Regions from separate parts of the Plantactinospora sp. DSM 117369 genome, predicted to be linked through region 2. Evidence: riboswitches for the same ligand, from Rfam matches in the RefSeq annotation. Region 2 holds a riboswitch; the other holds the start of a gene.
The links. Region 2 has a riboswitch for cobalamin ahead of ACSMXO_RS16760 (CbtB domain-containing protein). Riboswitches for the same ligand answer to the same signal wherever they lie in the genome.

Region 1: another riboswitch for cobalamin. It lies ahead of ACSMXO_RS18940 (ribonucleoside-diphosphate reductase subunit alpha); the one in region 2 lies ahead of ACSMXO_RS16760 (CbtB domain-containing protein).

Annotation. Positions count from the first base shown of each region.
Region 1 covers NZ_CM132446.1:4,375,296-4,389,607, reverse strand. Annotated here, with positions in the region: gene ACSMXO_RS18975 (low temperature requirement protein A) at 84-1,283, opposite strand; gene ACSMXO_RS18970 (glycerophosphodiester phosphodiesterase) at 1,444-2,556, opposite strand; gene ACSMXO_RS18965 (PadR family transcriptional regulator) at 2,893-3,450, shown strand; gene ACSMXO_RS18960 (ABC transporter ATP-binding protein) at 3,443-4,180, shown strand; gene ACSMXO_RS18955 (FtsX-like permease family protein) at 4,184-6,622, shown strand; gene ACSMXO_RS18950 (cytochrome P450 family protein) at 6,811-8,136, opposite strand; gene ACSMXO_RS18945 (ribonucleotide-diphosphate reductase subunit beta) at 8,226-9,221, opposite strand; gene ACSMXO_RS18940 (ribonucleoside-diphosphate reductase subunit alpha) at 9,290-11,725, opposite strand; cobalamin riboswitch at 11,910-12,140, opposite strand; gene ACSMXO_RS18935 (SDR family oxidoreductase) at 12,404-13,213, shown strand; gene ACSMXO_RS18930 (condensation domain-containing protein) at 13,599-14,312, shown strand, end outside.
Region 2 covers NZ_CM132446.1:3,849,363-3,863,674, reverse strand. Annotated here, with positions in the region: gene ACSMXO_RS16805 (CARDB domain-containing protein) at 1-1,656, opposite strand, end outside; gene ACSMXO_RS16800 (serine hydrolase domain-containing protein) at 2,071-3,255, opposite strand; gene ACSMXO_RS16795 (DUF5954 family protein) at 3,647-4,636, shown strand; gene ACSMXO_RS16790 (hypothetical protein) at 4,689-4,835, shown strand; gene ACSMXO_RS16785 (rhamnogalacturonan lyase family protein) at 5,091-7,412, opposite strand; gene ACSMXO_RS16780 (DoxX family protein) at 7,550-7,906, opposite strand; gene ACSMXO_RS16775 (sigma-70 family RNA polymerase sigma factor) at 8,049-8,975, shown strand; gene ACSMXO_RS16770 (histidine phosphatase family protein) at 9,178-9,801, opposite strand; gene ACSMXO_RS16765 (CbtA family protein) at 9,798-10,595, opposite strand; gene ACSMXO_RS16760 (CbtB domain-containing protein) at 10,609-10,812, opposite strand; cobalamin riboswitch at 10,847-10,989, opposite strand; gene ACSMXO_RS16755 (cobalt-precorrin-6A reductase) at 11,189-11,935, shown strand; gene ACSMXO_RS16750 (precorrin-2 C(20)-methyltransferase) at 11,990-13,723, opposite strand; gene ACSMXO_RS16745 (precorrin-8X methylmutase) at 13,720-14,312, opposite strand, start outside.

The sequences.
Region 1 (14,312 bases), 530 kb from region 2:
CGACTCCTTCTCCTGGACTTCTCCTGGACTCTCCTGAACTTCTCCTGGACTTTCTCCCGAGCTTTTCCTGGACGCGCTCGTGGTCAGAGCGGAGGATTCGGCTCGATCGCGAACTGCCCCGGGTCGCGCAGCGCGTCGGCGACCACGACCCCGGCCATGACCGCGGTGGCGAGGAACGGCGCGGCGAGCAGGGGCAATACCAGGGCGACCGGGGTGAGCAGGGCGAACGCCAGCAGGGCGTACCAGCGGGTCACCGAGACCTTCCGGTGTGCCTCGCGCTCGTCCCACATCCGCCCGGCGAGGAAAAGCACCGGACCACCGAAGATGGTCCCGATCCAGGCCATGTCGTGCTCGGCGTACGGATCGTTGATGAGCAGGCCGTACCCGACCGCGGTGGTGACGATCCCGCAGACCATGACCAGGTGGGTGTATCCGGTGACCCGGGTGAACCGGAGCTGGTTACGGCTCTGGCGGATGGCCTCGGCTAGCGCGGGCCCGGGTCGGTAGAAGTAGATCCGCCAGAACAGCACGGTGGTGACGAAGGTCGCCACGAAGACCGCGGTACGTTCGACCGCGAAGCCGACGGGGCTGAGCACGAAGCCGCTGACCAGGATCGCCTCGCCGAGCGCGATGAGCAGCACCTGCTGGTAGCGCTCGGCCAGGTGCTCCGCGCTGACGACCCAGTTGCCGGCGTTGCTGGGGCCCACGCCCGGCGTCCGCCAGCGCAGTGCGGCGCCGAGGAACTCCACGACCACGGCCGCCGTCCAGAGGATCCCCCGGCCGGTGCCGCCACTGAGCGCCCCGGCGATCCAGCCCACCGAGGCGATCGTCGTCCAGCAGAGGATCCGGATCGACTCCGCGTTGCGGGGATGCCCGCGCAGCGCCATCAGCAGAAGGAGCGGGCGACTCATCTGGACCGCGACGTAGGTGCTGGCGAAGATCACGCCGCGCTCCCCGAAGGCCTGCGGCAACGACACCGCCATGATCATGGCACCGAACATCGAGGCGATGACCACGAGCTGGATCTCGATCCGGCGGGGGTCGAACCGGCTCGTCGTCCAGGCGGTGAGCAGCCAGACCTGCCAGAGGGCGAGTAGGACGAGGAGGGTCTGTCCCAGTTCGGAGGCCAGGGTCCGGCGGCTGACCGTGAAGTCGTCGGTCAGCCGCTGGGAGAGCCGGGTGAGCGCGAAGACGTACACCAGATCGAGGAAGAGCTCCAGGAAGGTGGCCCGCCCCTGGCTTCTGGAGTCGCCGAGGTGTCCGCGTCGGTCATCGGCCGCCACGGACCGTCCGCCTTGTCCCGATCTGCCCCGTCACTCGGCAGTCATACCACGACCGCCGGCCTCCGCTCGGGCATAACGACGGCCCGGTGGGCGACGACCCGCCCGGGGCAGCCGCCCACCGGCGCCGTACGGCTCGCGGTGCTCCTCCGGTCAGGCCAGGTCAGGCCAGCCCGGCCCGGGCCGCTACGGCGGTGTCCGGGTGGTCGCTGAACACCCCGTCCAGGCCGAGTCCGTAGAAGAGCTCGTACTCGGCGATGATGTCGCCCCGGGCGTTCGGGTCGGTGCCGATCCGGAAGTCGGTCGGCAGGAACTGGTTCTCCGCCCGGAACGTCCAGGCGTGCACCACCAGGCCGGCCCGGTGCGCGTCCCGGACCACGGTGGTCGGGGCGAGCAGCTTGCCGCTGGAGTCCCGGGGCACCAGCAGGTTCTTGTTCGTCCCGATGCCGTCGGCGTAGCTGTCGATCCAGCGCAGGTTCTCCGGCTTGACCAGGTCGGCATAGGTACGCGGGTCACCGGCCACCGTGAAGTCGTACGGGCGGCCGGCCGCGTCCAGCAACTGGGCCAGCCGTACGTCGGTCAGCTTGTTCAGCTTGCGGAGGTTGGCGGTCTCGAAGGACTGGATGATCACCGGATCCTTCTTGTCGGTCATGCCGTTCTTCCGCAGTACCCGCACCAGCGGCTCCTCCAGCGGCAGCCCGATCGACTGGAAGTAGCTGGGGTGCTTGGTCTCCGGGTAGATGCCGATGGTCCGGCCCAGCCGGCGGCTCTCGCTGCGGGCCAGGTCGATGACCTCCTGGAGGGTCGGCACCGGCAACTGGCCGTCGAACGCGGTGTTGGTCACCCGTACCTGCGGCAGCCGCTCCTTGGCCCGCAGCGTCTTCAGCTCGGCCAGGGTGAAGTCCTCGGTGAACCAGCCGGTCACCGGGGTTCCGTCGATGGTCTTGGTGGTCTTCCGGGCGGCGAACTCGGGGTGCGCGGCGACGTCGGTGGTGCCGGAGATCTCGTTCTCGTGCCGGGCCACCAGCACCCCGTCCCGGGTCGAGACCAGGTCGGGCTCGATGAAGTCGACGCCCATCCGGATCGCCAGCCGGTAGGCCTCCAGGGTGTGCTCCGGACGGTAGCCGCTGGCGCCGCGGTGCGCGATCACCAGCGGGCGGTCACCGGCCACCGGCCGCGCCCGGTCGTCGTGCGCGGCGGCCTGGCTGGCCGGCACCGCCACGGCGGTCGCCAGCAACGCGCCGGCCAGGCCGAGCGCGGAAAGGGTACGTGCCAATGTCGTCTCCCGTCGGTCGAGGCGGTGCCGTGCCGCTGGGCGCGGCTCCGCCCGTGGATCGACCTGGAATCCAACCCCGCTCCGGCGACCAGCAGTCGGGCAGCGGCTGTCCGGATGGTGAACCTCCGGGGTGTCGGGGCCCGGCATCGGTCCCGGTCATCCGGCCTCCCTGCCCTCGTCCGCCCGGGTCGACCGGAATTATCGCCGGCCGGCCGCGCCGGCACGCCCGATCGGGCGCGGGTAGGGGTCGAGAAGACACGTCGGCGCCGCGCGGCCTGACTTGACCATCAATACCTAACGGTTAAACTTTAGCGGCTAGGCATCGGAGGTCGGTGGATGAAACACGTTGTGCTCGGGTTGCTCGCCGCCGGCCCGGCCCACGGCTACGAGCTGCGTCGGCGCTACGACGAGCTGTTCGCCGACGCCGGCGGCGAGGTCAACATCGGCCAGATCTACGTGACACTGGGCCGGCTGGAACGGGACGGGCTGGTCGCACACACCACCGAGTCCGGCGGCGACCGGCGCGACCGCAAGGTCTACCGGCTCACCGAACCCGGCACGGCGGCGCTGCACGAGTGGCTCTCCGCTCCCTCGGATCCCCCGCTGGTCAAGCCGGACGTGCTGCTCCGGCTGGTCGCCGCCCGGCTGGCCGCGCCACTGCTGCCCGACGTGGATCCCCGGACGGTCATCACCGACCACCGGCAGCGCTGCCTGGAGGCGCTCCGGGAACTCGACCGGCAGGCGGCCCGCACCGCCGCCGCGAGCGTCAGCGGCCTGCTGGTGCAGGCGACCGCGCTGCACCTTCAGGCCGAGCTGCGCTGGCTGGAGGCGTGCCAGCAGCAACTCGCGCAGATCGACCTCAAGACCTCCTGGAAGGGAGACGGCGATGAGTGACCCCCTGCTGCGCGCCCGCGGGTTGGTACGCACCTACCACGGCGGCGTACGGGAGCTGGCCGCCCTGCGGGACGTCTCGATCGAGGTGGCGGCCGGCGACTGGGTCGCCGTGACCGGGCCGAGCGGCTGCGGCAAGTCCACCCTGCTGCACCTGCTCGGCGGGCTCGACCGCCCCGACCGGGGCGAGGTGTGGCTGGCCGGCCACCGGTTGGACACCCGCTCGGAGAGCGAACGGGCCATGCTGCGCCGCCGGCATGTGGGTTTCGTCTTCCAGTTCCTCAACCTGGTGCCGACGATGACGGTGGCCGGCAACGTGGAGCTGCCGCTCGTGCTCCAGGGCGTCGGCCGCCGGGACGCGCGCCGCCGGGTGCTGGAGGTCCTCGACGAGCTGGGCGTCGCCGAGGCCGCCGACGCCGCGCCGGCCGAACTCTCCGGCGGCCAGCAGCAGCGGGTGGCCCTGGCCCGCGCCGTGGTGCACCGCCCCGACGTGCTGCTGGCCGACGAGCCGACCGGGGCACTGGACTCGGCCGCCGCCGAGACCGTGCTCGACCTGCTGCGCCGACGCCACGAGGAGGGTCAGAGCATCGTGCTGGTCACCCACGACCACCGGGTCGCGGCGGCCGCCGACCGGGTGGTGACCATGCTCGACGGGCAGATCGCCGACGAGCGGGACCTGACCGGCTCGGCCCGCCGGCCGGCGTTCGGCAACCTGATCAACCTGGAGGGCTGAGCCGTGTCCGCCGTCCTCCGGCTCGCCCGCTCCGGCCTGCGCGGCGGCAACCGGGCCACCGCGATCGCCACCGCGCTGGTCGCCGCGCTGGCCACCACCGGCGTGGTCGCCGGGCTGTCGGTGCGGGATCAGGGCGGTACGGAGGTGGACCGGGTCTACCACGACGCCGGCCGCCCGGACCTGGTCGTCTACGGCACTCCGGAGGCGCTGGAGGCGGTACGCCTGGACCCGGCGTTCGCGGTGACCTCCCCGGTGAGCCCGTACCTCGATGCGGCGGTCGCGCTCGGCCGGGAATCGGTCGACGCCCGGATCACCACCCTGGTCACCGGTACGTCTCCGGTGGGCCGGCCGCTGCTGCGTACCGGCGCGTGGCCGGCGGCCGGCGTAGCCGGGGAGGTGGTCTTCGACCAGGCCGCCGCGGCCGAGGCCGGCATCCGCGCGGGTGACCGCGTCCGGCTGACCGTCGGCGGTCGGCCCGCGACCCTGACCGTGGTCGGCACCGCGGTCGACCTGACGGACTGCTTCTATCCGGACTGTGACCCGATCCGGCTCTTCGTCGATCCGGCCACCCTGGCCACGCTCACCCCGCAGCCGACCGCCGGTCCGACCACGACGACCGGCCCGACACCGACGGGCGCCGGTGATCCCCTGCCGCCGGGCGCCGGCCCGAACCCGATCCCGCCGAGTGCCGCTCCGACCCCGGACCCGCCGGGCGCCGGTGATCCGGCCGGGTCGCCCGGGACCGGTCGATCGACGGCGGGTGGGCGGACCGCGCTGCTGGTCGCCCGGCTGGTCGACCCCGGCCAGGCTGACGCGGTGGCCGCCCGGGTCGGCACCCGCAACGGCGTCGAGGGAGTCCAGCCGTGGCCGGACACCAGGGCGGACATCCTCGTCGGGGACCGGATCTTCGGCGCCTCGCTGGCCGGCTTCGGCATCTTCGTCCTGCTCGCCGCCGCGTTCGTGGTCGCCGGTACCGCCACCGCCCGGCTGATGGCCCGGCGGCGGGAGATCGCGCTGCTCCAGTCGATCGGCTACACCACCCGGCAGGTGATCATCGGTCTGCTCACCGAGGCGCTGCTGCTCGGCGCGGCGGGCGTACTCGCCGGCTGGGTGGCCGGCACCCTGCTCGCCCCGTTCCTCCAGCTCGGCCTCGGTGGCGCGCTCGGCCGGCCGGGCCTGCGGATCGCGCCGCTGTCGCTGCTCGGCTCCGCCCTGCTGGTCGGCACGGTGCTCGCCGCGGCCACCGTACTACCGGCCTGGCGGGCGGTCCGGCAACCGGTCTCCGAGGTGCTGAGCAACGCCCCGCCGCGCGGCGCGGTCCCGGCCCGGGTCACCCGGATGCTCGACCGGCTCCGGCTCGGCCCCGCCTGCCGGTACGGTCTCGGTGCCGTACTCACCCGTCCCGGGCGCTCGGCACTGACCGCCGCCGCCCTGGCGGTCGCCGTGGCGGCGGTCGTCGTCGGGGTCGGCTTCACCGCCACCGTGGACCGGCTGATCGCCGAGCCGGCCCGGACCGGTGACCCCTACGACGCCGTCGTGGTGGCGGACGGCACCGACCCGGCCACCCTGGCCGCCGCGCTGGCCGGTACCCCGGACGCCGCCGGCTGGTACAGCCAGCTCGACCGGCGGACCACCCTCGGCGACCAGACGTTCCTGTCCCGCGCGATCGGTGGGGATCCGGCCGACGCCAGGTTCCTGGTCCGGGAGGGCAGGCCGCTGCGGGCACCCGGCGAGGCGATCGCCGGGTACGGCCTGCTGCGCCGGTTCGGACTCCAGGTCGGCGACACGATCGAGGTCAGGGCCGGTGACACCCCGTTGCGGCTGACCGTCGTGGGCTGGTACAGCGAGACCGAGGACACCGGGGAACTGCTGATGTACCGGGCCGAGATGCTGCCGGGGGTACCGCCGGACGCGTACCTGGTCTCGGCCGGCCCGGCCGGTACGCCGGAGGCGCTGGCCGCCGCGCTGCGGGACCGGCTCGGCCCCGGCGTCACGGTGCACGCCCGGACGTCCGACCCCGACGACCTCGGTACGTACACCGTGGCGATGCGCCTGCTGGCCGCCCTCGTCCTGGCGGTCAGCCTGGCCAACCTGGCCGCCGCGCTGCTGACCGGTGCCCGGGAGCGGGCGCGTACCCTCGGAGTGCTCCGCGCGGTCGGGTTCACCGTCCGGCAGACCCTCGCCCAGTCCGCGACCGGCGGTGCCGCGCTCGGCCTCGCCGCCGCGCTCGCCGGCCTGCCGATCGGTCTACTGGTGTTTCGGCTGCTCACCGACCAGGTGCTGGTCGGCATCGGCGCCGGTCCCGGTCTCGCCGAACTCCCCTCCGCCATGCTGCTCGCCGCGACCGTGCCGGCAACCACCCTGGCCGGCGCGTTCGCCGGCGTCCTGGCCGCCGGCCCGCTGGCCCGGACCCGGGCCGCCGACCTGGTCCGCTACGAGTGACGCGCGGCGCCGTCGGCTAGGAGTGACGCGCGGCGCCGTCGGCTAGGAGTGACGCGCGGCGCCGTCGGCTACGCATGACACGCGGCGCCGTCCGCCACGAGTGGGCGCGGCGCCCGGTCCCGCCCTCGAACCGTTCGGGTCCCGGGCCGAGCATGACCGCCGCCGGCGGCCCGGCCGGTGAGCGCCGCTCAGAAGGTGACCGGCAGGCTGCTCAGCCCTCGGGTCCGGAACGACGGCCGCCAGGCCAGTTCGGCCGGGTCGACCGCCAGGGCCAGCTTCGGAAACCGGCGCAGGACCGCCCCGATCGCGATCTGCGCCTCCAGCCGGGCCAGCGGCGCACCGACGCAGTAATGGATGCCGTGCCCGAGCGTCAGGTGGGCGTTGTCCGGCCGCTCCAGGTCGAGCGCGTCCGGATCGGCAAATCGCTCGGGATCCCGGTTCGCGGCGGCGACGCAGAGCAGCACCGTGGCCCCGGCCGGGATCGTGACCCCGCCGATCGTGAGATCGGTGACCGCGAAGCGGCGCAACGCCACCGTGCCCGGCGGCTCATAGCGGAGCAGTTCCTCGACGGCGGCCGGCGACGGCTCGGCACCGGCACGCGCCAGCGCCAACTGCTCCGGGTTGCGCAGCAGGGCGAGCAGGCCGGTACCGATCACGTGCACGGAGTTCTCGTAGCCGGCGAAGAGCACCAGGAAGGCGAGCGAGGTCAGCTCGTCCTCGCTCAACCGGTCGGCGCCGCTGTGCCGGCCCGGGTCCGCGGCGCCGCCGCCGGCCGTCGGGCCGGGGCCATCCGGCGCGCCCGAAGCGGCACCGTCGACGCCACGAGCGGCGTCGTCCGCACCGGTGTCCCGGGCCGCGATCATCGCGGTGAGCAAATCGTCGCCGGGGTTCCGTCGCTTGTCGGCGATGAGCCGGACCAGGAAGTCCTGGATCGCCAGGACCGCCCGGCCAGCCGAGCGGGGATCGTCGGTCGGCGGGGCGAGCATCACGTCGGTCCAGCCACGCAGCGCGGCCCGGTCCGCCTCCGGCACCCCCAGCAGGTCGGAGATGACGGTGACCGGCAGCGGACCGGCGTACTCGGCGACCAGGTCCGCCCGCCCGGCCGCGGCGATCCGGTCCAGCAGCCGCTCGGCCGCCGCCTCGATCTTCGGCCGCAGCCGGGCGATCCGCTGTGGCCCGAAGGCGTGCCGGACCAACCGGCGGATCCGGGTGTGGTCCGGCGGATCCATGTTCAGCAGGTTGGCGTCCAGCGCCGGCGGCAGCGAGAAACCCTTCCACCCGTCGGTGGAGTTCGCCTTGTCCAGCGACAGCCGCGAGTCGGCGAGCCCGGCACGGACGTCGGCGTAGCGGGTCACCAGCCAGACGTTCGCGCCGTCCGGCAGGGTGAGCCGGTGCACCGGGGCGGCCGTGCGCAGGGCGGCGAACCCGGGATAGGGGTCGGCGATGAACCGCGCGTCGAACAGCGAGGCGGCGGAGAGGGGGGCTCGGTCTTCCGTCTGCGGCGCTCCGGTCACCCGGCCAGGCTACCGGTGGCCGCGCGGTCCGCCGGACCGGTACGCGCGCGGCGGCCGACCGGCACGCCGCGCGCGCGCAATGTGGCGGGTCAGAAGTCGTCGTCGAACCGTACCGTGCCGGTCACCCCCACCTGGTACGCCGAGACCCGCCGCTCGAAGAAGTTGGACAGCTCCTGCACATCCTGCAACTCCATGAAGGCGAACGGGTTCGCCGACCCGTACAGCGGCTCGATGTCGAGCTGGGCCAACCGGCGGTCCGCGACGTACTGGAGATACTCCCGCATGTCCCGCAGGGAGAGTCCGGAGACTCCGTGTTCGAGCAGGTCCTCGGCGAACTGCACCTCGCACTCGACCGCCTCGGCGAGCATCTCGCGGACCTGTCCGCGCAGCTCGTCGTCGAAGAGGTCCGGCTCCTCCCCGCGTACGGTCTCGACGACGTCGAAAGCGAAGGCCATGTGCATCGACTCGTCCCGGAACACCCAGTTGGTGCCGGAGGCGAGCCCGAGCAGCAGCCCGCGGGAGCGGAGAAAGTAGACGTACGCGAACGCCCCGTAGAAGAACAGCCCCTCGATGCAGGCGGCGAAGCAGATCAGGTTGAGCAGGAAGGCCCGGCGGTCGTCGCGGGTCTTCAGCGCACGCAGCTCGAAGACCGAGTCGATCCACCTGAAGCAGAACTCGGCCTTCCGGCGGATCGACGGGATGTTCTCGATCGCGGCGAAGGCGGCGAACCGCTCCTCGTCGTCCGGCACGTACGTGTCGAGCAGGTTGAGGTAGAACTGCACGTGCACCGCCTCCTCGAAGAGTTGGCGGGACAGGTAGAGCCGGCCCTCCGGCGAGTTGACGTGCTGGTAGAGGTTGAGCACCAGGTTGTTGGCCACGATCGTGTCGCCGGTGGCGAAGAACGCCACCAGCCGGCTGACCAGGTGCCGCTCGGCCGGGGAGAGCCGGTCCAGGTCGGCCAGGTCGGCGTGCAGGTCCACCTCCTCGACGGTCCAGGTGTTCCTGATCGCGTCCCGGAACCGGTCGAAGAAGTGCGGGTAGCGCATCGGGCGCAGGGTCAGGTCCATTCCGGGGTCGAGCAGCATGGGTCCCTCACGGTCGCTGGGGCATCGGTCGGTGGTGGCGGGGTCGGTCGTCGGGGTGGCGGCGGAGGTCACTGGCAGGCCTCGCAGGACTCCGGGTTCTCCAGCGAGCAGGCCGACACCGCGTCCGGGGAGTCCGCGCCGGGCAGCGTCACCGCGGCGAGCGCGGGTCGGGAGCCCTGCGGCACCGCGACCGTCGCCTGCTGGATCCGGGTGGCCGGGCGGGAGCGCAGGTAGTAGGTCGTCTTCAGCCCGGACTTCCAGGCGTACAGGTACATCGAGCTGAGTCGGCCGATGTCGGGCGCGGCCATGAAGAGGTTCAGCGACTGGGACTGGTCGACGTAGGGTGCCCGGGCGGCGGCCAGGTCGATCAGCGCCCGCTGCGGCAGCTCCCAGGCGGTACGGAACAGCTCGCGCACCTGCGCCGGCAGCTCCTCGATGCCCTGCACCGAGCCGTCCGCCCGCTTGATCGCGGTCCGGATCCGCTCCGTCCACAGCCCGCGTGCCTTCAGCTCCGCCACCAGGGCGGTGTTGACCTGGAGGAACTCCCCGCTCAGCGTCTCCCGCTTGAACAGGTTGGAGACCTGCGGCTCGATGCACTCGTAGCAGCCGGCGATCGACGCGATGGTGGCCGTCGGGGCGATCGCGACCAGCAGCGAGTTGCGCAGCCCGTACGCCGAGATCCGGTCGCGCAGCGCGGCCCAGCGCGCGGTCTGGCGGCCGGCCACTCCGTGCAGGTCGGGTTGGAGCTGCCCCGCCGCCGCCCGGGTCTGCGGGTACGCCGGATGGGCGCCGAACCGCTCGGCCAGCCCGGCCGAGGTCTCCAGCGCGGTCAGGTAGATCTCCTCGGCGATCCGGGTGGAGAGCTCCTTCGCGGCCGGCGAGTCGAACGGCAGCCGCAGCGCGAAGAAGACGTCCTGCAACCCCATCACACCGAGCCCGACCGGCCGCCAGCGCGGATTGCTCGCCGCCGCCTCCCGGCTCGGGTAGTAGTTGATGTCGATAACCCGGTCCAGGAAGGTCACCGCGGTCCGGACGGTCTCCCGCAGCCGTACCCAGTCGATCCCGTCCGGTGCGGCGGCTGCACCGCCCGGGTCGGCCGGGCCGGCGGCCAGGTGTGCGGCCAGGTTGACCGAACCCAGGTTGCAGACGGCGGTCTCGGTGTCGCTGGAGACCTCGAGGATCTCGGTGCAGAGGTTGGAGAGGTGCACCACGTTGCCCGACTCGGCGGTCTGGTTGCACAGCCGGTTCGAGGTGTCCTTGAAGGTCATCCAGCCGTTGCCGGTCTGGGCCAGCGTGCGCATCATCCGGCCGTAGAGGTCACGGGCCCGGACCTGGCGGACGTAGCGGCGCTGCTCCTCGGCGGCCCGGTACGCCGCATCGAACTCCGCACCCCACAGGTCGGGCAGCTCCGGCACCTCGTCCGGGTCGAACAGCGACCACGTCCCGTCCGCCTCGACCCGCCGCATGAACTCGTCGGGGATCCAGTTGGCCAGGTTCAGGTTGTGGGTCCGCCGGGCCTCCTCGCCGGTGTTGTCCCGCAGTTGCAGGAACTCCTCGACGTCCGGGTGCCACGGTTCGAGATAGACGCAGGCCGCGCCCTTGCGCCGACCGCCCTGGTTGACCGCCGCGACCGACGAGTCGAGGGTACGCAGGAACGGGACGATCCCGTTGGACGCACCGTTGGTGCCCCTGATCAACGCGCCCCGGGAGCGGACCCGGGACCAGGCGATGCCGATCCCACCGGCGAACTTGGACAGCCGCGCCACCTGCGCGTACCGGTCGTAGATCGAGTCCAGTTCGTCCCGGGGCGAGTCGACCAGATAGCAGGAGGACATCTGGGTGTGCCGGGTGCCCGAGTTGAACAGCGTCGGTGAGCTGGGCAGGTAGGCCAGCGAGGCCATCAGCCGGTAGAAGCCGATCGCCTCGTCCGGGGTACGGGACAGCCCGCAGGCGACCCGAAGCAGCCAGTACTGCGGGGTCTCCAGCACCAGCCGGTCCACCGGATGCCGCAGCAGGTACCGGTCGTAGACCGTCCGCAGCCCGAAGTACTCGAAGCGCCGGTCGGCGGCCGGGTCGACGGCGCCGTCCAGCTCGTCGGCGTGCGCCCGGACGAACTCGGCCGTCTCGTCGCCGATCAGGCCGTGCCGGTGCCCGAGTCGGATCGACTCGCTGAACGAGCCGACGCCCTGCCCCCGGACCTCCTGATCGAGGTAACCGGCGAGCAGCCGGGCAGCCAACCGGGAGTACTGGGGCTCCTCCCCGATCAGGTCGGCGGCGGTCTGCACGCAGAGCCGGTGCAGTTCGGCGGCGGTCGCCCCGTCGGGCAGGCCGTTGACCGCCCGGGTCGCCACCCGTACCGGGTCGACGTCGGGGAGGTCGTCGGCCTCGTGCCGCAGCGCGCGGGCGATCGTGGCGACGTCGGCCGTCGCGGTGCCGCCGTCGCGGTCCCGGACCCGCGGCGGTCCGGCGTCCCGGCCGGCACGGTGACCGGCGGTTCCCGACATCGTCGACCGCTCGGCGTCTCCCGGCGCTGCCCCGTTCGGCGTGGCCTCGGTGACCGTCACAACTCTCTCCTCGCGCACTCGGCTCCTCCGGTGGAGGAGCCCGCGCGGAGACGCCGACGGGCACGCGCTGGCGTACGTCGGTGGCGTCGGCCGTCCCGCGCGGCCTCGGACCGCCGCGTACGGGCTCGTACGCGGCGCGCTGGCAGGTCTTCGGACTCGTGGGCCGGCCGCGGGCGTACCCGGGTTCGCCTACTGGCCGTCGCTTCCCAGGCGGTCCGGTTTCCGGCCGGACGACCCAGTGCGTGATGACGGCGGTCGTTCCCACTCACCGCTGCGGGGCAGTCCCGGACTCCCACCGGGTTCCCTCTTGCCTCGACCGCCGGGCGGCGGCCGAACCAGCTACGATCAACACCATATATAGGGACGGCCCGAAAGTCATACCCCAAGATGTCGTGTCGGCGTGTCGACATCCTCCCGCACCCGCCATGTGACGGGTGGGGGAAGGTGGAACGAGCGGGACGGCGACGGTCGCCCGTTCCCCGCCGGCATTGACGTGGCGCGGGCCCGAGGCGCGGTCACAACGACGGGTGGTCGCCCGTCCTTTCCGCGACGCCACCGTGGCCCGCCCGCCGACCGTCGGTCCGGGTCGGCCCGATCCGACGACCTGCGGAGACATCCATGGAAATCCTGATCACCGGGGCGACCGGGCGGCTGGGCCGGGTACTCACCCCGGAGCTGGCCGGAGCCGGGCACGCCGTACGGGCCGCCGGCCGGGCGCCGGCGCCGACCGGGAAACCCGGCCCGGACCGGCCGGCCGGCGGCGAGGTGCGCCGGGTCCGGCTCGACCTGGTCACCGGGGACGGGCTACCGGCCGCGGTCGACGGGGTCGACACGGTCGTCCACCTTGCCGCCGCGCCCTACCAGGGCAGCTACACCCGCCAGGTCGACGCGGCCGGCACGCGCCGGCTGGTCGAGGCCGCCGCCCGGGCCGGGGTGCGGCACCTGGTGTACCTGTCGATCGTCGGAGCCGACCGTGTGCCGTGGCCGTACTTCCGGATCAAGATCGAGGCGGAGGCGGCGGTCGCGGCCGGCCCGGTGCCGTGGACGGTGCTCCGGGTCACCCAGTTCCACGGGTTCCTGGCCGAGGCGCTGTCCCGGCTGGCCTGGCTGCCGGTGCTGCCCGTCGATCCGGGAATCACGGCGCAGCCGGTCGACGTCGCCGACGTCGCCGCGCACCTGCGCTGGCGGGTCACCGCCGCACCCGCCGGGGCGACCGAGGAGTTCGGCGGGCCGGCGGAACTGGACGGCGGCACGCTCGTCCGGGAATGGCTGGCGGCGCGGCGGATCCGGCGTCGGATGCTCCGGCTGCCGGTGCCGGGCCGGCTCGGCCGCGCCTTCCGGGCGGGTGCGCTGGTGCCCTCGACCGGCAACCGGGGGCGGATCACCTGGCGCGAGTACCTTGCCGGCCCGTCGGAGCAGGCGGGATAGCGCAGCCGTCCGGATTCGGCGGGAGTGTGGTGTGCCCGAGGCTCACCGAACGGATTGACGCGATGATCAAGGCGAGCACCGTTCCGCAGAGCGGAACGACGAGCAGGCACAATTTCGCCGAAAAGGCCCCGGATCCGATCGCACGCGCGGCGGGGAGACAGCGCCGCGCCACCCCTGGTAACGTCGGCGACACTCGGCGTCGAATCATGGATCTCCATGTTTCCGTGCGCTGTCGTCCCTTGTACCGGCAGGTGCGCGAACAGGGAGTTGTCACTGCCCACATGAGCCGCTCAGTTCTTCTCGCGTCGCGGGTGCAGGCCGCGCCAGGCCCGGTGGTCGTCCCGGGGTCTCCGGCCGCGTCCACCCGGCCTCAGGAGGTGACGGGATGACCAGTTCGGTCGACGTACGGGACGGCTACCCCCTCTCGCCGGTCCAGCGCGGCATACTCCACCCGGCCTCCGACGAGGTGGATCCGGCGCGCGACCTCGAACAGGTACGGCTCGTCATCCGTGGCCGGCTGCGGGTCGCCGAGTTCCAGCGGGCCTGGCACCAGGTAATCGCCCGCTACGAGGTGCTGCGCACGGGCTTCGTCCGGCACGGGGCCGAGGAGCCCGTCCAGGTGGTCGTGGCCGAGCCGCCGGCACCCGAATGGCACCTCGACGACCTACGGACGATCCGGGCCTGTCAGCGCCGGCGCGGCCTCGCCGAGTTCCTCGCCGCCGACCGGGTCCGGGGTTTCACCCTGGACGACCCGCCGCTGTCCCGGTTCGCCCTGCTCCGCGTCTCCGAGACCGAGCACCTGCTGGTCTGGACGGCCCACCACCTGGTCGTCGACGGCTGGAGCCTGCCGATCCTGCTCCGCGAGGTGCTGACCGCTTACCGGGCGGCGATCGAGGGCCGGGACGCCCCGCTGCCGGCTCCGGCGCCGTTCCGGAACCACATCGCCTGGGCCGCCGCCCGCGACCTTGCCGAGGCGGAGGATTTCTGGCGCGCGGAGTTGTCCGACCGGCCCGCGTGCGGTCCACTCCAGAGCGATCCGCCGGACTGGCGGGGAGAGCCGGCGGACGCGTTCGACGAATACTCCCTCGAACTGACCAGC
Region 2 (14,312 bases):
GCCGGGGGCTTGGTCGACGACCAGCGGCGACGGTGCGGTGAAGCTGTTGTTGGCGTCGTTCTGCTCGACGATCGTGTTGGTCGGGTCGACCACCGCGACGACCGGGTAGCTGCCCATCGGCCGGGTACCGGCGCTCACCGTGACGGTGGCCGAGGCACCGGCGGCCAGTGCGGGCACCGGGGCGCTGCCGGCGACCGTGCCGCCGAGGCTGACGTTGACCGTGGTCGCGGCGGCCGCCGCCGAGCCGTTGTTGCGGACCGTGGCCGAGAGGGTGACCGGGGTGGTCTCGGTCGGCGCGGCCGGCGTCCAGGTGGCCGAGGTGACCACCAGGTCCGGGTTGGGCGCGGGCGTGCCGCAGACCTCCAGCTCGGCGACCTGGCCGGACGGGGCGCCGGTGTTGGAGTTGAACCGGAGCTGCACGTCCGCCGTGGTCGCGCTGACCGGGACCACCACCACGTTGCTGCCCTGCACGAACTGGTAGCTCGCCGCCGGCACCAGGCTGGTGTAGGTGGTCGCGGCCTGGTCTCGGCCGAGGACCTGGAAGTTCTGGGTACGGGTGCCCCAGGCCGGATCCGGGTTCAGCTTGACCTGCACCGCCGTGATCGCGTGGTTGGCGCCGAGCGCCACCGTCAGGGTCTGCGGATAGCTCGGTGCCCCCTCCCAGTACGTGCCGAGCGACCCGTCGACGGCGTTCGCCGGTACGAAGCTGAAGGTGGAACCGCTGGCGGTGACCGGCTTGCCCCGAGCGACGTTGGTGCAGCCGGGCGGCTGGGTACCGGTCCGGGTGACGGTGTTGCTGTTCCCGGAGAGGTTCCCCGCCACGTCCCGGGCCCGGACGAAGTACGACACGGTGGTGTCGGTCGGCTGGGTGTCGCTGAAGCTGGTCACGGCGCCGAGCGACGCCACCTGCGCGCCGTTGCGGTAGACGTTGTAGCCGGCCAGGCCGCTGCCGCCGGTGTTGTCGGTCGAGGCGCCCCAGTTCAGCGCGATCGTCGTGCCGGACTGGGTGTAGGAGAGGGTGCCGGGCACGCTCGGCGGGGTGGTGTCGGTGCCACCGCCGCCGTCCGGGCCGTAGACCTCCAGCTCGGAGACCTGGCCGGCCGGCCAGCCGCTGTTCGCGGTGATGGTGATCCGGACGTAGCGGGTGCTGCTCTGCCCGAAGGTGATCGTCACCGAGTTACCGTCGACCGCCGGGTTGAAGGTGTACGTCCGGGACGCGGCCAGGTCGCCGAAGGACGATCCGTTGGTGCTGCCCTGCACGCTCAGCGTCTGGGTACGGGTGCCCCAGCCGGCGGTCGGCAGCTTCAGGACGACCCGGTTGACCGGGACCGCCGAGCCGAGGTCGACCTGGATCCACTCCGGAAAGGCATTGTTGACGCTCTCCCAGTAGCTGCCCTGGTTACCGTCGACGGCCCGGGACGAGTCGTAGACGTCGGCGTGGCCGCTGGCCTGGGTGGGGCGGCCCTGGGCGAGATTGACCTCGGCCAGGGCGGCGGCCAGGTCCGGCCGGCTGACCGGGTCGGCCGCGACGGTCTGTTGGCGGTCGGGCTGTGCTGCGCCGGCCGCGTGCGCGGCGGGCACCCACAACCCCAGGGTGGCGATCACGGCGGCGGCGACCGTCGTCGCCGTCGTCGGGACCAGATCGGAGCGTCTCATCACTGTCCTTTTCGCTGAGGGACGGTTCCGCGCCGGTGGCGGGGGGGCCACGGTCGCGGCGGCGGGGGTAGGCGGCAGACCGGCCGTGCGCGGAACGGGGGGGCGGCCGGATCGGTTGCCGGGGTCAGCGCGGTGGAAGTGGTGCCGGCCTCTCGGGACCGAGGAGCACCACCAGCGGGGCGGAGCAGCATGTACGGAAGTTCCGCTTGGCAGTGGTAAACAGAGCATCGATCTGTTCTGTTTTTGCAGGAGGTTGGCCAAAGGTTACCGGCGTGCTATCGGCACGTCAACGCTTCCACCCCGATCGATGCCGCCTCGGCAGACCAGCCCCGGCCGGACACGCGGCCACCCGCCCCGTGACCGGTGGTCACGGGGCGGGTGGGCACGCCGGCTACCGGCGCGGTCGCGGCGCGGCTACCCCGCGCTGCCGCAGAGCGCGTCCGCCACGATCCCGTCCGCGCGGCGCAGCACGGCCAGCGCGGCCTCGTCCCCGGCCAACTGGGTGGTCAGGGAGAGCACGATCGCCCGCCGGCCGTCGGTGGTGACACCGTTGACGGTGCTCATCCCGGGCACGTCGCCGCCGTGGCTCCAGTAGCCGCCGCAGGCGTTCGGAGCCCACATGATGCCGAGCCCGTAGCGGGCGCCCGGCAGGAAGTCCTGGAAGGTCTCGGCGAGCACGGTACGCCGCATCTCGGCCAGTTGGGCCGGGGCGAGCAGCCGGCCCTGTTGCAGTGCCTGCCAGAACCGGACCAGGTCGGAGGGGGTACTGACCAGGTCGCCGGCCGTGTAGGCCATGGTGGTGTTGAACAGGGTGGTGTCGTCCAGCGGCCCACCCGGCTCCCACTGCTGGTAGCCCCTGGCGTGCGGCCCGGGCAGGTGCGCCCGGTCCCCCGGCGTGGAGGTCTCGGTCAGCCGCAGCGGCCGCAGGATCCGGTCCCGCAGTTCGGCCGCCCAGCTCCGCCCGGTCACCCGCTCGATCAGCATCCCGGCCAGGATGTAGTTGGTGTTCGAGTAGTCCCAGCTCGTACCGGGAGCGAACATCGGCGGGTGCGCCATGGCGAGCGCCACCAGCTCCTCGGGCTCGTAGTGGTCGAACCGGTGCCGGGCGTACCCCTCGGCGGAGGAGAGACCGGGCAGGTCGCGAGTGTAGTTGTAGAGGCCGCTGGTGTGCTGCAGGAGCTGCCGGACGGTGATCCGCCGGCCGTCGTTGCCGTTGCCGGCCACCACACCGGGCAGCCAGCGGTCGACGGTGTCGTCGAGCCGGAGCCGCCCCTCGCCGACAAGTTGCAACACGAGTACCGCGGCGAAGGTCTTGGTGTTGCTCCCCATCCGGAAGTACCCGTCCCGGGGTACCGGCGCATCCGTGGCCAGGTCTGCGATGCCAGCCCGGGCATAGCTGTCGCGTACGCCGTCCCGGGCCAGGCCCTGCACCCCGGTGATGCCGAGGGCGTGCAGGTCGGTCACACCGGTCCGCAACCACTGTTCACTGTGGATGGACGCCGAGGCGGGCGCCGCCGGCGCCACGGCGACGCCGAGCATCGCGGCCACCAGCGTGCTGACCACCAAGCGCCGGGCGCCTCGACTGAGCTTTCTGGACATGTCGGTCTCCTCCCCGTTCGACCCGCTGGGATGAGCCTACGAAGTCGGTCGATGCGCTACATCCGTGTTCCCCCCGAAGGGATGTCCCCGGCCTCGGCCGGGTGACCGGGCGTACTCCGCGTAGAGCGTCCTAGGACAATTTCGGCCGCCGTCGACAGTAGTTCAGACGGGCGGCCAGATCGCCACCGGCGTCCCGCCGTCCTGGGGCAGCCGGGCGGCGCCGGGCGCGGCCCCCGGAAAGCCCGTCCGTACAGGCCCTCCGCCCGCCCTGTCGGCGGCCGCGCTCCCACGCGTCGGCGGTGGTATCTGTACCAACATTGCCCGGGTGCGGAGGGCTGCGCATCGCATATGACCGGGGCACACTGCGTGCATGACTCATCACGGTAGGCAGGTGCCGGATCATCTGCTGATCCGGATAGCGCAACGGAACGATCCGGTGTCGGCGGTCTCCGAGGACGACGCCCGGCGCCGGTCGCTCGCCTATCCGAAGTTGATGTGGGGCGCACCGGTCTTCGGCTACGCCGAGGAGGTGGCGGGCCGGTGGCGGATCCTCAGCCTCAGCGGCGACCAGCCACAGGGCAGCCGGGACGCCCTCGGCTCGTACTTCCGGCGGTTGCTGAGCGAGACACCGCAGGACCCCGGGCACGCGGCCGAACGGCGGGAGTACCAGGAGGCGATCCGGCTGCTCGACTGGGAGGTGGTCGACGACCTCACCGTGCACGACCGTCGATACCGGATCATCCGCGCCCAGCCGTTCATCCGGATGGGACCGGACGGACCCGAACCACCCCGGCCCACCGACCCGGACCCGTACCCGCCGGGCAAGACGCGCGGCGTGCGGTGCCAGGAGGAGGGCTTCGTCATCGACCCGGCCGCGAGCACCGGTCTCGCCGACGGCCTGTTGCGGATCGAGATGGTCCCCGCGTACTACAAGGCCGGCATCGTCCCCGACGACGTCCGGGCCGACTCCCGCCGGGCGCTGGCCACCCATCCGAACGTGGTGCTGCTGCCGGTCGGCTTCACCATCGGCGAGTACGTGCACGGGAGCTGGCAACCCCGGTCGTTCACCACGTACCCGACGCCGCAGGCCGCCCGCGACTCGGCGGCCTTCCGGTTCAGTGACATCGTGCCGCACGAGGACGCGTCGCTGGAGGAGATCCGGGCCGCGTACACCCGGGCGCTGGAGGAGTTCGAGGCTCCCCGTACGGACGAGTTCGAGATCCGGGGCGTTCGCTGCCGGGTGACCCGGGTGGAGCGGTTCGTCCGGGTCGGCCCGGACGGCCCGGAGGGCCCCCGCCCCTCGGACTGGGATCCGGAGCCGCCGCCGGAGCTGCACTGCCAGCAACTGCGTGAGCAGGGGCTGCTACCCGACCCGGACTGAGTCGGCCGAAATCCGCCAGCGCCGGCCGGCGGCTCCGCTGAGGCATGCACGGGTGATCGACAAGAGCGGCTCCCCGCTGGGCAACGCCGCGTTCCGGAGGGTGTGGATCGGGGCCACCGTGTCGGCGGCCGGGGACGCGGCAAGCTGGGTCGTGCTGGTCGGGTACGCGCTGGGTGCGGCGCACGGCAGCGCACGGTGACCGCCCAGTTGCCGGCCCGGGCGGGTGTCGGGGCGAGCAGCAGGGTGCCGGCCAGCCCGACCAGGGTCACGGCGACGGCGGCGAGCATGCGGCGGGTCGCATCGTTGACCACCTCCACCGGGGACGAGCCGCGCCCCCGGCACCTGGTTCCCCGGCCCCGGCGGTGGTCCGGGGGTTTGCCGGGAACGGCGGGACCCGGCGCTCCGGGTGGAGCGCCGGGTCCCGTCCCGGGCCGGCCGGGTGGACCGCCGCCGCTCAGCGTCCCGGCAGCGGCACCCGGGACCAGTTGATGTCCGAGCCGAGATAGAAGCTCGGGTACGACGGCTGGTTGTAGGTCGTCTGCTGCCGGGCCACCTCGACCCGGTACTGCGGATCGTGCATCAGCGTGTAGAGCTTGCGGTCGGTCAGCTCGGTACTCAGGTAGATCCGGATCGCCGAACTGTCCACGGTGCGGGTCAGCAACTCCTCGCGCCAGTCGCCGAGGACGTCGGCGACCAGTCCCGGGTTGCCCTTCGTCCCGTTGTTGGTCCGGGTGCCCTCGGCGGTGAGCAGCCGGCCCCGCTGCCAGTCGTCGATGCTCGGGGTCACCTCACCCGCGCCGTTGACGATCTGGGTGGTCATGTCGGCCGCCCACCGGATGCTCTGGTTGGTGCCGGGGATCACGGTGCCGAGCAGGTCCCCGTCGGCGGTACGCAGCCCCGGCCCGTCCGGCTGGCCGCCGACGACCGTCGCCCAGGTTTCCAGGCCCGGCTCGGCGGGGACGACGTCGCCGACCATGCCACGCCCGGTGTCCACCCCGGTGTAGCCGCCGTAGATCACCTCGCCGGTGCGGGCGTCCCGCAGCGCGTAGCCGTACGGCGCACCGGTCGCGCCCTCGTGCACCATGAAGATCTCCAGCCCGGGGCGGGCCGGGTCGATGTCGGTGACGTGCATGGCGTCGCCGTGCCCGACCTTCGCCCGCGCACCCGGGTTGGCGCTGCCGGGCGGCAGGACGCCGTAGGAGCTGTAGAGCAGGCTGCCGTCGTGGTCGATGGTGGCACCGCCGTAGACGACCTCCTGCTTGCCGTCCGCGTCCACGTCGGCGACGCTGAGCGAGTGCGCACCCTGGGTGGTCAGGGTGCCGTACTCCGGGTCGGTGCCCTCCCGGCCGTGTGGGCTGTCGTTGAACGGGTTGGTCATCGGCACCCAACCGCTGTCGACGTACCAGTCCTCGCGCAGCCGCCGGCCGTCCCAGCGGTAGGCGACCAGCGTGGCCCGGGTGTAGTAGCCCCGGGCGAAGATCGCCGACGGGTGCCGGCCGTCCAGATAGGCGACCCCGGCGAGGAACCGGTCGACCCGGTTGCCCGGCTCGATCCGGCTCATCGCGTAGTCGCCCCACATCAGCCCGTCGTCGTGCCGGCCGGGCTTGTAGTGCACGGTCTGCAACTCGCGGCCGGTGGCGCCGTCGAAGACGGTCAGGTATTCCGGCCCGTCCACGATGAAGCCCTGGAACGCCCGCAGCGCGTTGCGGGTACTCCGGGCCGGGGCGTAGACGTCGACGAAGTGGTCGACCAGCGCCTCGGCGTCGGCCCGGGACAGTGGATAGGTGTACGTCGGGGCGATGCCGAAGGCCTGTTCCAGGGTCGCCGGCCAGCGCCCGGCCACCACCTCCGGGTGCCGGTGCCAGCCGAGGAAGAGGTCGACGAGCTTCTGCCGGTACGTCTCCGGGCTCAGCCGGTAGTCGTCGGTGTGCGCGTAGCCGGCCCGAACGTCCTCGCGGGGCATCGTGACGTACCGCTCGGAGACGACCCGGCCGCTCCGGTCGTACCGGGTGACCTTGCTGCCGGGGGCGGTCTTGAGCATCATCTCGGCGCGGTTGTCGCCGTCGAAGTCGTAGACCAGGAACTGCGTGTAGTGCGCCCCGGCCCGGATGTTGACGCCGAGCGAGACCCGGTGCAGCAGGGTGCCGTCGAGTTCGTAGGTGTCGAGGTAGACCTCCCCGGTGTAACCGACCTGGGAGACGTCCTTGGAGTTCGACGGGTCCCACTTGACGACGTACTCGTACTGCCCGTCGCCGTCGACGTCGCCGACGCTCAGGTCGGACGCCGAGTAGGTGTACGCCTCACCGGTCGGGGTCACCCCGTCGGCCGGCTTGCGCAGCGGCAGGTCGCGATGGCCGTCGGCCCACGCCGTCACCGGTGCGCCCCGGGCGCCGGTCCGGCCCCGGACCACCGCCGCGACCTGGTAGGCGGCGGTGGCGGTGCCGGCCCGGTCGAGATAGTTGGTGCTGTCGGTGACGGTGCCGATCCGTCGCCCGTCCCGGTAGACGGCGAAGTCGGCACCGGTCAGGCCGGTGCGCCCCCGCCCGGTCGCCTCGGCGCCGAGCAGCCGCCAGCTCAGGAACACCCCGTCGGCGGTGGCGACCGCGACGAGCCCGCGGTCGAGGCGTTCGAGGCGGGGTCCGTGCTCTCCGGCGCCGCCCGGCTGGGCGGAGACCGGCGTCGGAGCGCCGACCAGCAACGCGGTCACCGAGAGGCCGGCGACGAGCGCCCGCGACAGTACGGCGACCGGCCGGCCTCGCCTGGTTCGAAATCTCATGGGTCTCCAATGTGGGTACGACCCGATCCACCGGGTGGGACGATCTACGACCGGGCTGAAACGATACAATCCACTGAGAATTCTGGATCCCCGGCAGGCTTGTCAAGGCGGTCGCCCCGTCCCGGTCGGCGGTACCGTCACCGCGCGACGGCGACCTCCAGCACCAGGCAGGCGACGGCGAGCGCCAGGAAGCCGCCGGCGTAGCCCAGCGTGCGGAAGACCCGGGCCCGCAGGTGCACGGTCACCGCTCCGACGAAGAAGAGCACCAGGCCGATCGCGGCGGCGAGCCCGACCACCGGCACCCCGAGCAGGCCGAGGAGCAGGCCGGCCGCTCCGGCGGCCTTGAGTGCGGCGAGCGGCGGCAGCCAGGACGGTGGCACGCCCACCGCGGCGGAGTTGGCGAGCACGAACTCGGTCCGGGCCAGGTCGGCGGCGGCGCTCCAGGCGCAGGCCACAATGGTCAGGGCGGCCACCACGACGTACGCGGTCAGCACCGCGCACCTCCGGCCGGTCGGCCCGGGCGGATGACACGGGGCATCGTCGGTACTCTCACAGGGTCGCTCTCCTCGGCTCGGCGGGTACGGTCGTCTCGGGCTGGTCACCCCCATGACGTCTGATGCCTGGAGAAGGTGACCCGTGAGCGCCGACCAATTTCTCGCCGGCCAATTCCTCGCCGACCGGTTCGCCCGCGACCGGCAACACCTGCGGGCGGTCGCCTACCGCCTGCTCGGTTCGCTGTCCGACGCGGAGGACGCCGTGCAGCAGGCATGGTTGAAGGCCAGCCAGGCCGACCTGCGTGAGGTGCGCAACCCGACCGGCTGGCTGACCACCGTCACCGCCCGGGAGTGCCTGGACATGCTGCGCGCCCGGCGCCGCCGGGCCGAGGTCGCCCTCCCCGAGCCGGAGTTGCCGGACACGACTCCGGTGGCCTCCCCGGCCCGGACGGCGGAGGAGGAGGTGCTGCTCGCCGAGTCGGTCGGGCTGGCGCTGCTGGTCGTGCTGGACCGGCTCTCACCGGCGCAGCGGGTCGCCTTCGTGCTGCACGACCTCTTCTCGGTACCGTTCGAGGAGGTGGGTCGGGTGCTGGACCGCTCACCGGTGGCGGCGAAGAAGCTCGCCAGTCGGGCCCGGGACCGGGTGCACGGCCCCGCCCCGCAGCAGCGGCGGCTCGCCGCCCGGCATCTTCCGCTCGTGGCGGCCTTCCTCGCCGCGTCCCGGGGCGGTGACCTGGAGACCCTGCTCGACCTGCTGGCACCCGACGTCGTACGCCGGGCCGATCCGGTGCTGCTGCCCGCCGGAATGCCGACCGACCTGCGCGGGGCTCAGGCAGTGGCCGAGGAGACCCGGCACTTCGCCGCCCGGGCCCGGATGGGCGGCACCGCCTGGGTCGACGGCACTCCGGGGATCGTGATCGCCCCGCGCGGTCGGCTGATGGCCGCGCTGCGCCTCACCGTCGAGGCGGGGCGGATCCGCACCATCGAGGTGATCGGCGACCGGGACCGGCTCGACGGGCTGGCCATCGCGGTAGCCGGTGGTGCCGACCGGTCGCGGGAACACACCTGATAGTCCCGACCGGGCCGTTCCGGGTCGCGCTATCGGAGTACGGCGCGGACGGCCGTTTCGAACTCGGGACGGCGCAGCGCGGCGCCGAAAACGGGGCCGCCGGGGCGCGCCGGCGGGTCAGGCCGCACCGCTGTGCCCGCACGACCGTCCCCCATCTCGTTGACGCGTCAAATATACCTGGGGAACCAGGTCGGCCCGCCGGCTATTCCGGGTCGGCGCCGTCAGCCTCGGCGGCGTGGGGCGGGGCGCCAATCCGGAGCTGCCAGCCCGGTCCGCGCCCGGTCAGCCGGACCACCGCCAGCGGCGCCACATCCAGCCGCCAGAAGGTGGCGGCCGGCAGTCGCAGCGCCCGGACCAGCGCGGCCCGGACCACCGCCGGATGGGTGACGGCGACGATCCGCCCACCGCGGTCGCGCTGCCCGGTCAGCCATCGGTCGACCCGGTCGAGCAGCGCCTCGACGGACTCGCCGCCGTGCGGGGCGACGTCCGGCATACCGAGCCAGTCCCGCAGCGCGTCGGGCTCCCGGGCGCCGACCTCGGCCAGCGGCACCCCGGTCCACCGGCCGTAGTCGCAGTCGGCCAGCGCGGGCACGGCGGTGGGCTGCAGGCCGAGCGCGTACGCGGTCTGCCGGCCCGCCTCGGCGGGAGTACTGAAGCAGGCGTCGATCCGGCCGAACGGCCCGCGCCGACCCGGCCCGGTGCGGGCCAGCGCGCGGGCCGCCGCCAGGCCGGCGGGATCCAGGCTGTCGTCGCCACCGCCGAACACCGCCCGCCGCAGCGCGGCGGTGTGGGCGTGCGCGACCAGGTGCAGGCTGGTCGGGCTCACCGTCCGGCCGGGGCCTCGGCACCGTCCGGCGTCTCGGCGGACCGCTCGGATCCACTGTCGACGGACGGCTGCCGGTCCCGGCCCCGCCTGCCGAGCAGCACGGCGAAGAACAGGCCGATCCCGGTCCAGAGCACCACCTGGGTGCCCAGGGAGGCGAGCCGGAACTCCCACAGCAGGGTCGCCGGGAAGTCGTCCGGCACCTCCGCGAACGACGGCAGCACGGTGTAGGCGACCATCGTGACCAGCAGAAACGCGCCGAACCCCGCTGCGGCCCGCAGTGCCTCCGAGCCATGCGGGGATATCGAGCGGTGTGCCAGGGCCCCGGCCCAGACGGCCACCAGGCCGAGCAGCACCAGCAGCAGGTAGCTGCCGGTCCGCTGGTCGATGGTGGCCGGATTGCCGACCGCCGGCGGGTTCGCCGGATACTTGCCGAACGGTACGACGACCGCGCCGAGCAGCGCCGCGCCGGCCAGCAGCAGCGCCGCCCGGCCGTCGTCGGAGGTGCGGAGTCGACGGCGTAGCAGGACGTACCCGGTGGCGAGCAGGCCGCCCATCGCGGCGCCGAACAGCCCGGTGGCCAGGAACAGCCCGGCGCGCTGACCGTCGCGACCGACCAGTTCCTCGGCGTGGTGGTCGGCCCCGACCTCGGGTGCGGAGTGGGTCGCCTGTTCCTCGATCGCGATCGCGGCGTCGATCCGCGGCTCGCCGACCAGGTAGGCGAAGGTCCCGGCGATCAGACCGGCGACCAGGCCTGCGAGCAGGCCACGCAGCAGTACGGACAGGAACGTCGGCACGGCGGGACGTCGATCAGTGGCAGGGTACGCCGAGCAGGTGCCGGCCGTCGTGCATCAGCTCGTGCAGGTACGTGCCGCTGCGCGAGACGGCCCCCTGGTCGAACGCGACCAGGTAGGTCAGCAGGGCGAGCAGGGCCACGACGGCGAGGGCCGTCCACAGTAGCCGGGCGGAGACGACCGGGTGACTGAGCGGACGGGCCGGGACAGGGCTGGACATGCGCGTGAGACCTCCTCGGGGATGACGCGTCCCCATCGACAGGCTGCGACGACCGAGCGTCCTGGCTCGCGGGACCCGACCGGGGTCGGGACCGCTCACAGTGGCGCGACCGCGCCGGACTTTCACCGGCTTCCCTCGTACCGCCGCAGATGGCCAGTCGACCGTAGCCGGGCGGTACCTGCCGGTCAACCGGGACACCGGTCGGGCGGCGGGGGCCGGGACCGGCCCGGTACGCCGCACCGCCGGGTCCACCGGCCGGGGAACCCGCTCCGGCGACCGGCGGGTGGCGGGTCGGTGCCGGCCACTCGGGTGTCGGAGGTCACCACCCGACGGCCGCCGGGTTGTCCCGGCCGGAGCCGGCCGTTACGGTCGCGCCGTGACGACCCGGGTGCTGCTGCTCGGCGGCACCGCCGAGGCGCGGGAACTGGCCGCCGCACTGGTCGGGCGTCCCGACACCGTGGTGGTCTCCTCGCTGGCCGGCCGGGTCGCCGATCCCCGGCTGCCGGTCGGCGAGGTGCGGATCGGCGGGTTCGGCGGACCGGCCGGACTCACCCGTTGGCTGGCCGAGCACCGGGTCGACGTGCTCGTCGACGCCACACACCCGTACGCGGCACGGATCAGGTCGTCGGCGGTCCGGGCGGCCGAGGCGACCGGAGTATCGTACCTGCGGTTGGAGCGTCCCGGCTGGACGGCGGGTCCCGGGGACCGGTGGCACCGGGTGCCCGATCTCGCCGCCGCCGCCGAGCTGGTGCCCCGGCTGGGCCGCCGGGCCTTCGTCACCACCGGCCGGCAGGGACTGGGCGCGTTCCTGCACCTGACCGGCACCTGGCTGCTGGTCCGGGTGGTCGACGAGCCGACGATCCCGTTGCCGGAGAACGTGACGGTGCTGCGCGACCGTGGGCCGTACCAGGTGGCGACCGAGCGGGAACTGCTGACGGCGCACCGGATCGACGTGCTGGTCAGCAAGGACAGCGGTGGGACGTACACGATGGCGAAGCTGGTCGCCGCCCGCGAGCTGGGGCTGCCGGTGGTGCTGGTGGAGCGACCGGCGCCGATCGCCCTGCCGGCGACGGCCACCGAGGTGGCTGCGGCGCTGGCCTGGCTGGAGACCGCGCTGCCGTGAGGCTGGGCCGCCGCCGTACCCGTGGCGCCGCGGGTACGGCGGTGGCCGGGACCGTCAGCCGGGATAGGTCCGGGGCGTCCAGACCACGGTCGAACCGTCCGCCCGCCGGTTCGTCCGAGTGGTGGACGAGCCGACGATCAGCAGGCAGCGCATGTCCACATCGGACGGATCGAGTTCGGTCAGCGGGACCACGGTGATCCGCTCCCCCGGGCGGCCCACGTCCCGGGCGATCACCACCGGAGTGTCCGCGCTCCGGTGCCGGAGCAGCACCTTCTGGGCCGCCTCGACCTGCCACCGGCGGCTGGCCGAGGCCGGGTTGTAGAGCGCCAGCACCAGGTCGGCGGCGGCCGCGCCGGCCAACCGCTGCTCGATCACGGCCCAGGGCTTCAACCGGTCCGAGAGCGAGAGCACCGCGAAGTCGTGGCCGAGCGGGGCACCGATCCGGCTCGCCGCGGCCTGCGCCGCGGTCAGCCCGGGCAGCACCCGTACCGGCACGGCGCCGAACCGCTCGTCGGTGGTGGCGACCTCCAGCACCGCCGTGGCCATCGCGAAGACCCCCGGGTCGCCGGAGGAGACCACCGCCACCCGGGCGCCGGCCAGGGCGAGCTCCAGGGCGTGCCGGGCCCGCTCGATCTCGACCTGGTTGCCGGAGGTGTGCCGGTGCTGTCCGGGACGGTGCGGCACCCGGTCGACGTACGGGCCGTAGCCGACCAGGTGTTCCGCCTCGCGCAGCGCCTGACTGGTCTCGGGGGTGAGCCAGCCGCTGCCGGCGGGGCCGAGGCCGACCACGGTCACCCTGCCGGCCACCGCCCCGCCCTCGGCCACCGCCCCGCCCTCGGTCACCGGCGTCGGGGCGGTCGACGCCGCCACGCCGGGTGTCGCGCCGACGCCGGCCGCGACCGCGTCGCCGGTGGGACTGGTCAGCACGGCGAGGGAGAAGTACGGCACCCCGTCCGGGTCGACCTCGGCCAGCGGCAGTTCCCGGCCGGTGGCGGTGGTGGCCCGCTCGACGTACCAGGCGTCGGCCAGCCGTCCGGCATCGGCGAACGCCGACCGTACCCGCGGAAACGTCCGCCCCAGTTTGAGTACGGCGGCGGCGTCGGTGTCGGCCAGCCGGCGGGTCAACTCGTCGGCTGGCAGCGTGCCGGGCAGTACGGTGAGCACCTCGTCCCGCTCGACCAGCGGCCTGCCCAGTACGGCGGTGGCGGCGCTGATCGAGGTGACTCCGGGTACCACCTCGGCGGGAAACCGGTGCGCCAGCCGCTCGTGCAGGTACATGTAGGAGCCGTAGAACATCGGGTCGCCCGCGCAGATCACCACCACGTCCCGACCGGCCGACAGGTGCGCTGCCAGCCGCTCGGCGCTGGCGTCGTAGAACTCGGTGATCGCCGCCTCGTAGCCGCCCGGATGGTCGGTGGTCTCGGTGGTGACCGGATAGACCAGCGGCTCGGTCAGTTGGCCGTCCCGGAAGTAGGGCTCGGCGATGGACCGGGCGATGCTCCGGCCGTGCCGGGCCGAGTAGTAGGCGATCACGTCGGCGGCGCCGATCAGCCGGGCCGCCTTCACCGTCACCAGTTCGGGATCGCCCGGACCGACGCCGACGCCACGCAGCGTGCCCGGCCGCCGGCCGCCGGCCGCAGCCGACCCACCGCCGCCGATCGCCACCGACCCACCACCGCCGGCCGCAGCCGACCCACCGCCGCCGGCCGCGCCGGCCGTCCGCTCACCGCCGCCAGCGCCGACCCGCGCCGGCCCCACCGACGCGCCGCCGGGCTCGGTCGCGCTCATTCGACCTCGCTCGCGATCGCGTTGACGGCGGCGGCGGTGATGGCGCTGCCGCCGCGCCGACCGTGCACCACCAGGTACGGAATGCCGGCGTCGTGCCCGGCCAGCGCCTGCTTCGACTCGGCCGCCCCGATGAACCCCACCGGTACGCCGACGATCGCCGCCGGTCGGGCGGCCCCCTCGTCGATCATCTCCAGCAGCCGGAACAGCGCGGTGGGGGCGTTGCCGATCGCCACCACGGCGCCGTCGAGCCGGTCCCGCCACAATTCGAGGGCGGCGGCGCTGCGGGTGGTGCCGAGCCGGCGCGCGAGCTCGGGCACCTCGGGGTCGCGCAGCGTGCAGAGCACCTCGTTGTCGCGGGGCAGCCGGGCCCGGGTGATGCCGGCGGCCACCATCACCGCGTCGCAGAGGACCGGCGCGCCGGCCCGCAGCGCGGTCCGACCGGCGCGGACCAGGTCGGGTGCGACCTCGACGTCGTCGGTCAGGTCGACGCTGCCGCTGGCGTGGATCATCCGGACCACCACCGGCGCGATCTCCGGCGGCAGCCCGGAGAGATCGGCCTCGGCCCGGATGGTCGCGAACGACCGCCGGT